Regions from separate parts of the Paenibacillus sp. UMB7766-LJ446 genome, predicted to be linked through region 2. Evidence: riboswitches for the same ligand, from Rfam matches in the RefSeq annotation. Region 2 holds a riboswitch; the other holds the start of a gene.

The links. A riboswitch is a leader RNA that binds a small molecule or an ion and turns the genes downstream of it on or off. The one in region 2 is predicted to bind glycine.
Region 1: linked by a shared signal. The riboswitch ahead of sdaAB (L-serine ammonia-lyase, iron-sulfur-dependent subunit beta) and the one ahead of gcvT (glycine cleavage system aminomethyltransferase GcvT) in region 2 are both predicted to bind glycine.

Annotation. Positions count from the first base shown of each region.
Region 1 is NZ_JASOYM010000010.1:149,347-157,547, reverse strand. It holds gene QP794_RS22905 (YhgE/Pip domain-containing protein) at 1-545, opposite strand, end outside; gene sdaAA (L-serine ammonia-lyase, iron-sulfur-dependent, subunit alpha) at 803-1,753, opposite strand; gene sdaAB (L-serine ammonia-lyase, iron-sulfur-dependent subunit beta) at 1,743-2,432, opposite strand; glycine riboswitch at 2,545-2,686, opposite strand; glycine riboswitch at 2,691-2,814, opposite strand; gene QP794_RS22890 (MFS transporter) at 3,153-4,430, opposite strand; gene QP794_RS22885 (phosphotransferase enzyme family protein) at 4,460-5,551, opposite strand; gene pstB (phosphate ABC transporter ATP-binding protein PstB) at 5,780-6,535, opposite strand; gene pstA (phosphate ABC transporter permease PstA) at 6,548-7,435, opposite strand; gene pstC (phosphate ABC transporter permease subunit PstC) at 7,438-8,201, opposite strand, start outside.
Region 2 is NZ_JASOYM010000009.1:176,020-184,220, reverse strand. It holds gene ptsP (phosphoenolpyruvate--protein phosphotransferase) at 1-878, shown strand, start outside; gene gcvPB (aminomethyl-transferring glycine dehydrogenase subunit GcvPB) at 1,189-2,667, opposite strand; gene gcvPA (aminomethyl-transferring glycine dehydrogenase subunit GcvPA) at 2,763-4,118, opposite strand; gene gcvT (glycine cleavage system aminomethyltransferase GcvT) at 4,115-5,251, opposite strand; glycine riboswitch at 5,450-5,550, opposite strand; glycine riboswitch at 5,554-5,677, opposite strand; gene gcvH (glycine cleavage system protein GcvH) at 6,025-6,414, shown strand; gene QP794_RS21730 (PTS mannitol transporter subunit IIBC) at 6,990-8,201, shown strand, end outside.

The DNA.
Region 1 (8,201 bases), on a different contig from region 2:
ACCTCTGCCTCCACCCGGGAAGATAACCCCAGCGCCAGCGCATTGGCCTGATCGGCAGTCATACCCGATTGATCCAGCACTCCACGAATGCCATTTTGCTGTACTTCACGATTCAACGTCGCTGTAACTTGTGCGGATACGTTCTGCATCACACTTTTCACGGTAGCTACGTTGGATTCATTCATCACATACTTCACCTTCACCGGTTGCGATAAATCTCCCGCCTGCTGCATGAAACCCGATGGAATCTCAATAATCATGTATACATCCCGGTCGGTTAACAGCTGTCTGGCTTCTTCCATCGATGCGGATGGTTTGATCACAAAACCAAGTCCCGCTGCAAGAGACTTTGCTACAGGCTCAGCCTCAGCCCCATCTTCATTCACAATGGTCACCGCAAGCTGAGTCATCCGTGCATTAACCTGATCATACCCACTAAGCCAGATGGTATTAAAAAAAACCTGGAATAATACGGCCGTAATCAAGCCGACAATCGTAGCTCCATTTTTCATAAACAGAAGACTCGTTTGAAAAACACGTTTCATCTTATTCATCTCCTTAGGTTGTATTACGTTATCTCAGCTTTTTATATATCATATTGATATATGTCAGTTAATAATATATCTAATCGATATATAAACGTCAATACCCATTTATTTTTTTCTTTGTTCGAACAGCAAAAAAAGCCGATACGCCTCTTCATCAGGAAGAATTCGTATCGACTTTCATATCAAGATGGGAGCAGCATCGACGTTTATGATCCAGACTCCGAGTTAATTCAGTTCATGTTCGTTCATGGTTGTCATGCCTTGGGTTCAGGTTTGTTTTCAGCAGGGGACTCAGACTCCGCTTCAACCTCAGGCTCTGCACGCTTTGCCTTCGGTTTGGCGAGCTTCTCCATCATTTTCCGTCCCGTTGGTGTTTGAGCCAGCCCACCTTGAGCCGTTTCACGGTGCCTGCTTGGCATGGCACTGCCTACTTCCAGCATGACATCAATGACTTCGTCTGACGGAATGGCACTTCGTACCCCGGCCAGCGCCATGTCGGCCGCAGCCAACGCGGTTACGGCACCCAGTCCGTTACGGATGATGCACGGAATTTCCACGAGGCCTGCGACGGGATCGCAGATAAGGCCCAATGTGTTTTTTAACGCAAGACCTACTGCATGAACCACTTGCTCCGGCGTCCCTCCACGCAGCTCCACCATCGCTCCAGCGGCCATGCCGATGGCAGAACCCACTTCAGCCTGACAGCCGCCCTCGGCACCGGAAATAAATGAATTGTTGGCAATGACATAACCGATCGCTCCCGCACAGAACAGACCGTTCACCAGATGCTCGTCACTCCAGCCAAAACGCTCCTGGGAGCTGATAAATACACCTGGAATGATGCCGCAAGAACCGGCAGTCGGTGTCGCTACGATCCGGCCCATGGATGCATTCACTTCTGATACACATAGTGCATACGCCATGGCTAGTGCAGAGGCATCTCCAGAGCAAGTCTCGCCTTTACGAATGTACTCGGCCATTTTTTTACCGTCTCCGCCAGTCAAGCCGCTGCGTGATGTCGTATCTTCTGTCAGCCCTTTGTGCACAGCTTCCTTCATCACCTGATAGTAATCCGACATCTGCCGCACAACATCCGCTTTCGGGATATTCGTCTCCTGAACCTGCTCTTCGATCATCAGCTCGGCAATGGTTTTGGACTCTGCTGTACAGATGGTATTCAGTTCATGTAGATGTTTAAACCGCATCCGGCTCGACCCCTCTCTTCAAATCAATCACGCGAATGTCCAGCATATGATCCAGCGACCGCAGACGGTTTAACATCTCAGGATTCGGCACACCATCCATCTCCATCGCTGTCAGTGCTTCACCATCCCGGGCTTTCCGATCCACTTGCATGTACCCGATGTTCACACCTGACGAACTGATTGTGGAGGTTACGGAGGCGAGCACCCCTGCTTTGTCCGAATGGCGCAGCACAAGTGTTGGAAACTCTCCGCTGATCTGTACACGAAAATCATTCAATGCATGTACCGATACACTACCACCACCAATGGAAGCACCGATTAGTGAACACTCGCGGTCTCCGTGCCACAGCTCAATTTTGACCGTATTAGGATGAGGAGCAGGCAGACCACTTGTAAAAAACTCTACCTCCATACCCGCTTCCTCTGCATATTGCTCAGCATCCGGAATCCGTGGATCATCCGTCACATAATCAAGCAGGCCACCGATCAAAGCCAGATCCGTACCATGCCCCTGATACGTATCGGCGAAGGAGCCGTACAGCGTTAATCGGGCACGTTCAGGCGTGCACCCCAACCACTGACGGGCAATTCGACCCAATCTTGCTGCTCCAGCCGTATGTGAACTTGATGGACCTGTCATGGACGGACCAATAATTGAAAAAACGTCTTTAAAACGCATCGCAAACCCTCCATTTATAATCGTCATTTTCATCCAGACCTACACCCATAATGTCCCTTTATTACTGAATGATGACATGAAAAAAGGACAGAAGAAGGCCTTAAGGCCCTCTCTCTGTCCTCGATACCTGAGAGTTTCATGATAAGAAGCGCGGCGAATTGATGCATGCCCTGTATTCACAGGTAATGTCCCCTGCACACCGTGCTGCTTGACCATATACCCCTTGGGTGGCGCATATCGCGCACTCTCCAGAGTTGCGTCCAACGATGGTACATTTACCTGAGAGATTAACCACTGCGCCGGGTGCGTAGCAGCTTGCTCCTTCGGTGCCCGACAGCTGCCTTTTTACTTGGCATGCCCAGGACTCTCCCGCTCGCTATCATTCGCTTGTATGGAACCATTCTGATCGTGTACCAGAACGATAATTGAAGTTTTTATTACTTTCTCATTAAGATTAATCGACCGGAAGATCAGTGTCAACAAACTTAACGATTTCTTTGTGAATATTTACTTTTTTCCATTTTATAAACAGGATGAACCAACGATTTGTAAACTTTTATCACATGAATGTGTTAATGCGTTTCATTTAGAAAGCGTATACATTTGTTTGTTTTCTATGAGCAATATCCGTGGTTAGTACTATCTATGTTAAGATCCACAGAACGGTTCGGGTATTCAGGCAACCATTATTCTGTACTAGAATTACCGTATTTCTGCCTGTCACCCCACCATCGCCTTGGGCTTCGCCGGTTCATCATAATACCTGCTTCGGGAAGGAAACATGCTCGTCACCCACAATCCCAACGCTGCAAGCACCATCACTCCAGATACAACCGTATATACCATACGAAGTGACAACTGCTCTGCCACCACGCCTGCAACCAAAATGGAAACCACCTGCAGCACGCTTAACCCCAGTCCAAGTATACTGCTCACTCGGCCCATCAGATCGACAGGGATATTATTTTGATAAAAGGTAACCAGGCCCGTATTCGCCAGTGCCGAGCACAGACCGAGCAGAATAAAAGCAAACGCCGCCAGTTCAAACGAGAACGAACGGGCGAACAGTAAATAACCCAGTGCGACCAGAAGCACACCGCCACCCATCATGTGACGGATCGGCACATGTTTGGCGAACAGCCAAACCAGCATGGAACCTGCCAAATAACCAATCCCAGTGATACTCATCAAAGCTCCGTACTGCGATTCAGGCAGGTTCATCACCTGACGGATAAACACTACTTCCTGGGCATCGAGCGACATGCCGACCACCAGAATGATCTGAAACAGGGCATATATACCGACCACGTAGCTCGACTTCCGGCTAAAGCTCAGTACAGCCCTCCAATCCTGGGCAATCAACCGAGGTGTCAGCCTGTTTCCCGTCCCTTGATTCTGTTCTCCAATGCCCAATTTGGGAAGAAACAATAGAATCACAGCAGAAGCAGCAAAGGAAACCGCATTGGCATAAATGGCTGCAGCCGGAGATAAATAAATCAGCATCACTCCCGCGACTGCCGGGCCGGTAATAAATGCACCTGAGCTGATTAAGGCTTGCAAGGAGTTGAAGCGCTTGCGCCGTTCAGCAGGTACCAGCCGGGTAATGTACACCTGAGAGGAAGGGACAAATATGGAGGAAGACATACTGATCAGAAACATCACTGTATACATCATCCATAGGCTGGACATCAGGGGCAGCATCGCTACCAACAATGCCCGCAGCATGTCGGCACCAATCATCAACTGTCGCTGATCATAGCGATCGATCAGACTGCCTGACCATATCTTCGTGCACACCGACGCAATCGGCGAGATAATCCACAATCCTGCGACTGCCGCCGGGGACTGTGTCATATTCAACACCATCAGGTTAATCGCCACAATATATATGAAATCACCCAGATTGGATATGCCCACGCCGCCAAGCAGCAATCCGGCATGCTTCCAGCCACCAGACGGAATCTTCGAAGCTACTCTTTTTTCATGAATGTTATTCATAGCGCTTCCCACCCAACAGAAATCACAAATTATAACTCATAGAAGATACTCTCATTGTGTACATAGGGTCTGCAAAATTTGCTGCAAATAAGAGGCATTCGCTCTTTCATCCATTCGTACCTTGACTCATTCTCCATCTGAAATGCGAAATAGCCAAACGTAAAGATTAGCATGAATCCTTCCATTAACCGAATATCACGCTTCGTCAGTGGTTCTGTCTGCTCCGTATAACCCGACAGGAAGATATCCCGTTCCTCCCGATTGAAAATCGTAGCTGCCCCTCCGGCATCAAAGAGATAGTAGCCATAACCGTATAAACAAAAATCAATCATGGATATGCCCTGATCCGTCACCAGCAGATTGCCGCGGGTAATATCCGCGTGAATCACTCCCCAAGTCTCGGCAGTGTGAGGATACGTTTCGAGTTGCCGGTTAATGTTCTCAAACGTCTCACGGATCAGATCGAAATCTTCAGGAGTAAAGATGCCACGTCTAACGCCTTCCTCCAACTGCTCCAACATGACCAGATTCTCTTTGATCGAGCCGTAGGCAGGCCTTACTCCCGTTTGATCCAAGGCGGGGCTATCGGTATATAACTCAGGGATCATCGCCTTACCAATGTGCTGTTCACGGTCATTCACCTGCTGTCCGCTTTCAGACTTCTGTGAACCCACCTGCGGCTTGGGAGTTTCCTTTGGTCTTCGTCCATATTGATGCAGCGTCTGCAACTGTACGCCCAAATCATGAATCTGTGCTGTCGTCAGACGTTCTCCCTGTTTGATATCCCTGCCCTCAATCCATTCCAGAACAGTACAACAGATCTCTTCTCCCGCTTCGTCCAACCAGACGGTGACCCACTCTCCCGATGTATTGCGTACAGGTGTCTGCACTCGCAATGGGCTGGTAGCCCGTAATTCATGAAGGAGATTCATCTCCGCTTCCAGTGCAGGTCGTGTATGCTGGATGCCCGCCATGCTTGCAAAAGCGGCTTTATGTATACGCAATAAATACTTCTGTCCGGTTACATCATCCACCACTTGGTACGTTAGATTTTCATTATGTCGGATAAAGGAAACGGATGGCTTTTCTATAGAATAATGCGAAATAATTTCAATTGCCATGATGTCTTGGGATATCTTATGGGTAGTTATGATCCACATCTCCTTCTCTTATCAAATTAAAGGTGGCGCTTACAAATATCGTAGCATGATTGTTTTTATTTTGGCAAACTATTCCATATGTAGAATTACATAAAAAAAGCATAACCCCCGAACTGTCTCGCCCGGGTGTTATGCTTCCTTCCATCTCTATAGATCTATCTCTATCTCTTACTCCATCCAATATAACAATTAACCGAAACGTCCCATAATATATTCCTGCGTCAGACGGTTGTCCGGGTTGGTGAAAATATGCTCCGTATCCCCGTGTTCAATCATGCTTCCCAGATAAAAATAAGCCGTATAATCCGAGATGCGTGCCGCCTGCTGCATGTTATGGGTAACGATCACGATCCGCAGCTCTTTCTTGAGCTCCGAGATCAATTCCTCCACTTTGCCCGTAGATACCGGGTCAAGCGCAGATGCCGGCTCATCAAGCAGCAAAATCTGCGGATCCACCGACAACGCGCGAGCGATACAGAGCCGCTGCTGTTGTCCACCTGATAGGGCCAGAGCAGACTCATTCAGTCTGTCCTTCACTTCGTCCCAGAGTGCAGCGCGACGCAGGCTTTTTTCCACAATTTCATCCAGTGCCTTCTTACTCTTGATACCGCGATAGCGGGGGCCAAACGCGATATTGTTGTAGATGGACTTGTGGAACGGGTTGGGCTTCTGCCACACCATGCCAATCTTTTGGCGAAGTTTGATCACATCCGTACCCGGCTCATTCAGATCATTGCCGTCCATCCAGATATGTCCCTCCGTACGGGAACCGGCAATCTCGTCGTTCATCCGGTTCAACGACCGCAGGAACGTGGATTTACCACAGCCGGATGGGCCAATGAGGGCTGTTACACTGGCTTCAGGGAAAGTCAGGCTAATCTGCTTCACAGCCTGAAAATGCCCATAATATATGCTTAACTGTTCCGTACCGAAAGGTATGGCCATGTTGGTTCCTCCTTATTTCGAAGCTGTCATTCGGCGGTAGACTACCCGACCGATCCAGCGTGCACTCAGATTGAACGCCAGCACGAGAAGTACAAGCACGGCTGAAGCTCCAGCTGCTACTTCTTTGGAGTCTGGGCCAATGCCTTCACTGTTTACTTTCCAGATGTGCACCGCCAGCGTCTCTGCCGGACGCAATGGATTGATCGGCGATCTTGGACTCGTTGGATTCCAGTCCGTGAAGTCCAGCGGCGGACTACTCATACCCGCTGTGAACATCAGAGCTGCTGCTTCACCGAAGATCCGGCCCGATGCCAGGATCGTACCCGTGATTAAGCTGGGCAATGCAACAGGCAGCAGAATGGAAGTGATAATCTTCCATTTGGACAATCCGAGTGCAAGACCCGCTTCCTTCTGCTCTTTCGGAACGGCCCGGAACGCTTGCTCCGTTGTCCGTACCATAAGTGGAAGATTGAATATAGCCAAGGCCATGGCACCCGATAACAGGGAGAATCCGAGACCAAATGTATTAACAATTAGCAAGAGTCCGAACAAACCAATGACGATAGACGGGAATGAGGATAACACTTCGACAACCAGTCGAATAAAGCTTGTAATCCGGCCCGGCTTGGCGTACTCGGCCATATAAATACCGCCGCCCCAGCCAAGGGGAATGGTAATAATCAAGGTCAGAACAAGCAGGAAGATCGAGTTGAATAATTGCGGTCCAATCCCGCCTCCACCTTTGAGCAGCTGTGGTGCGCTGGTCAGGAAGTGCCAGTTAATCTGGCCAATCCCACGTACCAGAATGAAGCCAAGCAAACCGAGCAAGAGAACAACAATGAACAGAGCCAGAACAACGATAATGGAAGTGGCAACTTTATCTACTGTTTTAGCCTTCATTTTCATACCCGGTTCCTCCTTTCAAGCAGGCGAACCAGAATGACGAAGACAAAGGTCATCACCAGCAGGACAAGCGCCATACTCCACAGTGCATTATTATGAACAGATCCCATTGTGGTGTTACCCATACTCAGGGTGATTACACTCGTTAACGTTGAAGCCGATTCGAGCAGGGATGTCGGCACATGCGGTGCATTACCGATAACCATCTGTACGGCAAGAGCTTCACCAAATGCGCGAGCCATACCAAGTACAATACCTGTCAGCAAAGCTGGAAGAACCGTAGGGATAATGACACGATAGATTGTTTGCCAGCGAGTTGCACCCAATGCATAGGACGATTCACGCAGACCTTTCGGCAGTGAAGACAGTGCATCTGCCATAATACTTGTTACAGTAGGCAAAATCATAACGGACAGAACCAAACATCCGGCTGCAATTCCGACGCCGGCTCCGCCAAACATGCTGCGCAACAAAGGAACGATAACACTGAGACCGATAAATCCGTATACAACGGAAGGAATACCGGACAGCAGCTCAATCGCAGGTTGCAATATTTTTTTACCTTTACCCGGTACAATCTCGGTCATGAAGAGCGCTGCACACAAGCTAAGTGGACTTGCGATCAGAGCAGCAAGAAATGTTGTTATGAATGACCCTGTAATGAACGGTAAAGCTCCAAAGGCAGCGGGTTCCCCCGTTGGATTCCACGTTTTGCCGGATAAAAATTCGCGCAAACTTACGCCATCCTGGAAAAAGGTCGATA
Region 2 (8,201 bases):
ATGATGTTGCCGGTGTTCTGGAAAATGGCGGCGAGGCTGTAGGCCTGTACCGTACCGAGTTCCTGTATATGGGCAGAGACAAGCTTCCTTCCGAGGACATTCAGTATAATGCTTACAAGGCTGTACTGGAGAAAATGGAAGGTAAACCTGTCGTCGTTCGTACACTCGACATCGGTGGAGACAAAGAGCTTCCATACCTGGATCTGCCAAAAGAAATGAATCCATTCCTCGGTTTCCGCGCAATTCGTCTGTGTCTGGACCGTCAGGATATATTCCGTACGCAATTGCGTGCATTGCTGCGTGCAAGCGTACATGGTAACCTGCGTGTCATGTTCCCGATGATCGCAACACTGGGTGAATTCCGTGAAGCGAAGGCTGTCCTGCTCGAAGAGAAGGAAAAGCTGGTCGCTGAAGGTATTGCTGTTTCAGACAGCATCCAACTGGGAATCATGGTCGAAATTCCTTCGACTGCGGTTCTGGCGGATCAATTTGCCAAAGAAGTGGACTTCTTCAGTATCGGAACAAACGATCTGATTCAATACACAATGGCTGCTGACCGTATGAACGAGCGCGTGTCGTATCTGTATCAACCTTATAACCCTGCCATCTTGCGTTTGGTTAAAATGGTTATCGATGCAGCGCACCGTGAAGGTAAATGGGTTGGCATGTGTGGAGAGATGGCCGGAGACGAAACAGCAATTCCATTGCTGCTCGGTCTCGGACTGGATGAGTTCAGCATGAGCGCAACATCCATTCTGCCAGCTCGTAGTCAGATCACCAAGCTGTCCCGTGCAGACATGCAAGAGCTTGCTGCCAAAGCATTGGATATGCAAACGGCTGAACAAGTCGTTGAATTGGTTCAAAGCATTCAAGCGTAATTTTATGGGGTTTCCACCCGATTTTAAGGGTTTCTTTTTCCGATAAAAGAGCTGCAGTCGTGCAGCGATTTTGCCGGTATCTGTTGTTACAGCAGATACCGGCTTTTTTTGTTTTAAGCGAAACGTTCTATTCTGCAGTTATCTACCGCAAAGAAGACGAAACATCGGTGATCATTCGCTGAGCCTTCGAAGAGACATACGATCAAAATTGAAAGCACTGGACCGAAGAGAATGAGATAAAACTAACAGGTTAAAAGGAAACAGCCGCACATAAGTGCGACTGTTTTTGGTCATTTATAACGATTAGCTTTCAACTGCAAGCGCAGTTCAGTACCGGCTTACGGGCTGCTGTTGTTTCATCCAGACGGGTAACCGGTGTGCCATAAGGGGCATTGAGTACCAGTTCAGGTGTCTCTTCTGCTTCCTTGGCGATGCGAATCATCGTATCGATGAACCCATCTAGTGTTTCTTTGCTCTCGGTTTCCGTCGGCTCGATCATAATGCACTCCTCCACGTTCAGCGGGAAGTACACCGTTGGCGGGTGATATCCAAAATCAAGCAACCGTTTGGCGACATCCAGTGTACGTACACCATATTGCTTCAATCCCCGGCCAGACATCACGAATTCATGTTTGCACACGCCTGGATACGGAATCTCGTAGTAAGGTGCGAGACGGGCCATCATGTAGTTGGCGTTGAGCACCGCGCATTCGGATACCCGGCGCAAGCCTTCAGGTCCATAGGTGCGAATGTAGGCATAGGCACGGACTAGAATACCAAAGTTGCCGTAATACGCTTTGACCCGGCCAATGGATTGATCACCTTCGCGATCCAACGCATATATGCCCTCATCATTTTTGATGACCATCGGTTTCGGCAGAAACGGAATCAAGCGGCTCTTCACGCCAACCGGGCCGGCACCAGGTCCACCCCCGCCGTGCGGAGTACTCATTGTTTTATGCAAATTCAGATGTACTACGTCAAAGCCCATATCGCCAGGGCGGGTGATGCCCATAATAGCATTGGAGTTGGCACCATCGTAGTACAGCAAACCACCAGCCTCATGCACGATGGAGGCAATCTCCTGAATGTCTTTTTCAAAAAGTCCGAGTGTGTTCGGGTTGGTCAGCATCAGCGCTGCGGTATCCGACCCTACAGCAGCGCGGAGTGCGTCCAGATCTACCAGACCGTCTGCGCGGGAAGGGATCGTTACCGTTTCGAAACCTGCAACGGTTGCACTTGCCGGGTTAGTGCCATGAGAAGAATCCGGTACGATGACTTTCGTACGCTGTTCACCACGACCTTCGTGGTAGGCCCGGATCATCATGAGTCCGGTCCATTCGCCGTGTGCGCCAGCGGCTGGTTGCAGCGTAACGGCGTCCATGCCAGTCAGGCCAGCAAGGTCATTTTGCAACGTGTAGAGCAGTTCAAGTGCACCTTGAATGCTGGATTCGTGCTGATATGGATGAATTTTGGCGAATCCGTTGTAACGGGCCACATCCTCATTAATCTTCGGATTATATTTCATCGTACAAGAACCTAGCGGATAGAATCCGTTATCTATTCCGAAATTACGACGAGACAGAGCAGTGTAGTGGCGAATGACGTCAACTTCAAAAACCTCAGGCAATGCTGCTGCTTCCGATCGAAGCATTTCCCGGGGAATCAGGGAATCGGCAGCTTGCCGGGGAACGTCACATTCTGGCAAAGAGTATGCAACCCGACCCGGACTGCTGAGTTCAAAAATCAACGATTGCTCCGGTGCTGTAGAGGCAGCTTGGGCAGAGATTTTTGTAACTGTTTCAGTATGGCCCGAAGTGGAGACTGAGGTTACTGTTTCCGGTTGTCCTGTTCCTGAAGTTGTCTTTGTTGTCGTTTCCTGAGTCACAGCGATCCCTCCAATACACGTGCGAATTCGTCTATCTCTTCCTTGCTGCGTCGTTCGGTAACGGCAATGAGCATATGTCCGGCGAGCTCGGAATACTCTCTTCCAAGTTCATACCCGCCAATGAAGCCGGCATCGAGTAATTTCAGTTGCAGGGCATCCACATTTGTTGCTTCAGGCAGTTGGATAACAAACTCATTAAACGTTGGTGCAGTAAACGTAAGAGAGACCCCTGGAATTGCGGTAAGTGTGTTAAGGGCATAATGGCTCTTTTGCAAATTCAAATCAGCGACATCGATCATACCTTGTTTACCCATGATGGACATATAGACAGAGGCACTCAGCGCGAGCAAAGCCTGGTTGGAACAGATGTTGGACGTCGCCTTTTCACGACGAATATGCTGTTCACGTGCTTGCAGCGTGAGTACAAAACCACGCTTGCCGTTGCGGTCCGTTGTCTGGCCTACAATTCGGCCAGGAATCCGGCGCATATGAGCCTGGGATACGGCGAAATATCCGCATGTTGGGCCGCCAAGTGAAGCGGCGATACCAAGGGGCTGTGCGTCGCCAACGACGATGTCAGCACCCAGCTTGCCTGGGGCTTCCAGCAGACCCAGCGATAGCGGGTTGGCGCTGACCACGAGCAGGCTTTTGTGCGCATGCGCAAGATCTGCGGCCTGTTTTACATTTTCCACGGCGCCGAAGAAGTTCGGGCTCTGGATCATGACGGCTGCGGTGTCATCGGACACAGCGGCTTTCAGGGCATCCCAGTCTGTTACACCATTTTGATACCCAATCTCAACGATCTCCAGATTGAGGCCATGTGCATAAGCTTGCAATACCTGACGGGATTCGGGATGCACGGTACGTGACACAATCAGCTGTTTGCGACGGGTTGCTGCTGCCGCCAGATTGCCTGCTTCCGCGAATGCAGTCGCACCATCGTACATGCTGGCATTGGCTACAGCCATGCCTGTTAACTCACAGATGTAGGATTGAAACTCGAAAATCGCCTGTAATTCTCCCTGGCTGATCTCGGGTTGATAAGGTGTATAGGCTGTATAAAACTCGGAACGGGAGATGACATGATTAATGACTGAAGGAACGTGGTGATCATAAATGCCTGCACCCAGGAAACTGGCGTGTGTCTCGAAGTTGGCATTGGCTCCCGCTTGCTTTGACATATGACGTGTGAGTGCATATTCATCCAGTTTGGAGGAAACAGGCAGTTCACCCTGATAGCGAATCTCCTGTGGAATGTCATGGAACAGATCCTCAATTGTTTCCACACCGATGGTTGCCAGCATGGCACTCTGATCCTGCTCGGTCATGGGAATGTAGCGGTGCTTGCTCATGCTTGATCAGCTCCTTGAGTAGGTGTCTTTGGCGCACGTGTCCGTTTATGAAAAGGGGTCTTCACGACCTCAGCTTTCAGTTTCTTGCCACGAATCTCAATCTCCAGCGGGGTACCCAATGCAGCATATTTGCTGTCAATCAAGGCCAGCCCCAGATTGCGTTTCAACGTAGGCGATTGGGTTCCTGTGGTTACTTCACCAATCTGTACGCCTTCGGCGTATATCGGATAATGGGGGCGGGGAATACCGCGCTCCAGCACTTCGATGCCGACCAGCTTGCGGGCAGGTCCATCATTTTTTTGCTGCAACAAGGCTTCATGTCCGATAAACGGCCCGGCATTCAGCTTCACAAACATGCCAACGCCAGCCTCCAGCGGCGAGATGGTTGCAGACAGTTCCTGTCCATACAGGGGAAGCTTGGCTTCAAAGCGCAGCGTATCCCGGGCACCCAGTCCGGTCGGAACGAGTCCGTAACCTTCTCCCGCCTGCATCAATCCGTTCCAGACTACAGCGGCCTGTTCGGCAGGAACATAGAGCTCAAATCCGTCTTCACCCGTATATCCGGTGCGGGATAACAGCAATGTAACGCCACATACCTTCGCATTAGGTACAAAACGGAAAGGCTCAATCAAAGACACATCAGTGTCTGTCACCTTTGCGAGAATATCCACAGCAAGTGGACCTTGCAGGGCAAGCAGCGCCGTTTGTTCGGAATCATTCGTCATCGTTACGCCTGGCGACATGTGCTGCTGCAGCCATGACCAGTCCTTGCCGATGTTGGAGGCATTAACCACCAGCATATAATGCTGGTCTTTCAGTTTATAGATCAACAGATCATCGACCACGCCGCCATCCGGATAACACATTAACGTGTATTGAGCCTGACCGGGAACGAGTGTTGTTACATCATTGGTCGTCATGTGCTGTAAAAAAGCTTCCGCGTGTTCACCTTGTACGGTGAATTCACCCATGTGGGATACATCAAATAATCCGGCACGTTCTCGCACCGCTTCATGCTCTTTCTGAATTCCGCTGAATTGTACCGGGAGCTCCCAGCCACCAAAATCAATGCATCGTACGCCTTCATACTGCTGATAGAGTGGAAAGAGTGGGGTTCTAAGCAAATCGGACATCCAATCACCTCGTCATGGGCCGTCAACCGGCCGAGTGTATAACCGTGGATCAATGAATCTGTCATCAACAATTAATTATAAAAGTAAGGTAAGGACGCTATAGGCAGCGCCGCTCTATAACCTGTTTTCGTTTTTTTGGGAAAAAGGAAAAGGACAGGCCAAAGAACCGGCATGCCAGAAGCACGCTGTATTCTTAGGCTCTGTCCTTGGTACCTGAGAGTTACCCCGCCGCATGATGCAGCAGGTTTCCCCTTGGGTGATCATAACGCCCACACAGGGCGAATAGATGCTCTCCAGAGTTGCGTCCCGTAAAAGTCCTTTTGCCTGAGAGATTCACCTCCCGCTTGTCGGTGGTTTACTCCTTCGGCGTTACCGCATGTGCACCCTGATTCGGGTGTCAAGGGTAATCTCTCCCTTTACATTCATCCGCGGGTATTGCATAGACCAATAAACATATTTACTACTCTCATTAAAGCCTGAATCGACTATTGATGTCAAGAACGATATCATAGAAATCAACAAAAAATCCGAATGATATTTCAAGATAATTCTATAATGTTCGTATATTTTTAAAGAGTACGCTTACTTTTCTAATATTCACCATTATATGTAGAGAGAGTCCAATAGAGTTACAGGCATATAAGGAAGAAAATCAAATAAATTGTAAGGTATCTTGACATTTGATTCTAAAATATCATACGCTATGTTTTGGGAAAAAGGTTAAGGTCAAAGAAGCGCATGCACTCATTTAATGAAAAGCGAGGCGGATATCGATGAGCGAATTGAAAAGTGATTTCCTGTACAGTGAAGAGCACGAATGGGTGCAGACCGTAGGGGAGGATACCGTACGTATTGGCATTACCGAATTCGCGCAGCATCAGCTGGGTGACATTGTGTTTGTAGAATTGCCTGACCTAGAATCGGATGTAAAGGCGGAAGACAGCATTGGAACAATTGAATCCGTCAAAACCGTTTCGGATTTGTTTTCTCCTGTAAGTGGAACAATTGTTGCTGTAAATGAGGCATTGCAAGATTCCCCGGAGCTAGTTAATAACTCTCCATATGAAGAAGGCTGGATGATCGAAATCCGTGTTGAGGGCGATCTGACAGCGGCATTGTCCACATTGATGAACGCGGATGCGTATCGTAAACATACGGAATAAAACTAGGGTTGCATTTTCCGCTGGAGACTGAATTTCAGCCTCAGGCCAAATGCCGTTTAACTTAAAAAGAATGAATCGATTGATTATAGATCCGGATGGTAATCCTGCTAATCCGGAGAATACTTAGGCGCAATTGTCTCACCTGTAACGGGCTGAGCAATTGCGCTTTTTGCCGTTGTTATTAGAGTATTTCAGATTATTTGAATGAAATGAATAACACCCTAACGTGTTTCATCATCAATCCTGAATGAGATAGAAACTGCTCATTAAAATTGAATAAATTTACAATTTTATTTGTCATTAAAATGGGGTAATTCGTGGGTATGATACAGGAAAGGGAATAACAGGTTCCATTCCTTATACAAGGTTCAAAATGGGACAATCCTTCAAATTTAAATCTTGTCATCAACGTTCATGACGGAAGTAGGTTTTCATTTCGTTGTAGAAGATACCGTTTTCATTTACGATATGGTTGTGAAATTAAGATTTATTACAGATTTGTACCTTCGTTCGTCTGGATCATCGTGTCAAAATTCAGTGGAATTAAGGTTTAATATGTTGAGGAGGTTTTCAGTATGAGTTCAGTGGACGCAAAGTCCGGAAAAAGCGGAGGAATACGGGTCGGCGTTCAGAAGTTTGGACGTTTCCTGAGCGGTATGGTTATGCCGAACATGGGTGCATTTATCGCCTGGGGTTTAATTACGGCATTGTTCATTCCAAAAGGATGGTTCCCTAACGCAGATTTTGCATTGTTGGTTGATCCAATGATCAAATATTTGCTGCCTTTACTTATCGGTTACACAGGCGGTACCATGGTACACGGCCAACGTGGTGGTGTAGTCGGTGCGATTATGACCATCGGGGTTATTGTCGGCAGTGACATCCCCATGTTTCTAGGTGCAATGATTGCCGGACCATTGGGAGCCTGGGTCATTAAGAAATTTGACAAGGCTGTCGATGGCAAAATCAAATCCGGGTTTGAGATGCTCGTTAACAACTTCTCCGCTGGTATTATTGGTGGGATTTTGGCCCTTCTAGCCCTTAAAGGCATCGGGCCTTTCGTTGAAGCGATTAGCAAGGTGTTATCGGCTGGGGTAGAAACCTTGATGAATGCTGGTCTTCTCCCGCTGGTCAACTTGATCATTGAGCCAGGAAAAGTATTATTCCTGAACAATGCCATCAACCATGGGATTCTGACACCGATTGGTACGGATCAGGCAAGAGAACTGGGACAATCGGTATTATTCATGCTTGAATCCAATCCAGGACCTGGACTTGGTATTTTGCTGGCCTATTGCTTCTTTGGTCGGGGATCAGCCAAATCTTCCGCTCCAGGTGCTGTAATTATCCATTTCTTTGGCGGGATTCACGAGATTTATTTCCCTTACATTCTGATGAGACCGATACTGATTCTGGCTGCGATGGCTGGTGGTGTAGCGGGTACATTGACTTTTATGCTGACAGGAGCTGGTTTGGTTTCAGCACCGTCACCGGGTAGTATCATTGCTTACTCTTTGTTAACACCTAAGGGTGGATATCTTGGCATGTTTGCAGGGGTAGCCGTAGCTGCGATCATCTCCTTCCTTGTGGCATCTGTGCTGCTCAAAACAGGTAAACAGAAGGATGACGAAGATCTGGATACTGCATCCAGTCGTATGAAAGACATGAAAAATCAGGGCAAAACGGGTAACCTCACCGTTGATAAAGACAATCGGGAAGCTGACCGTGCGGCTGATATTGCTTCTGCGGCCGTAAAAACGGACATAAACAAAATTGTCTTCTCCTGT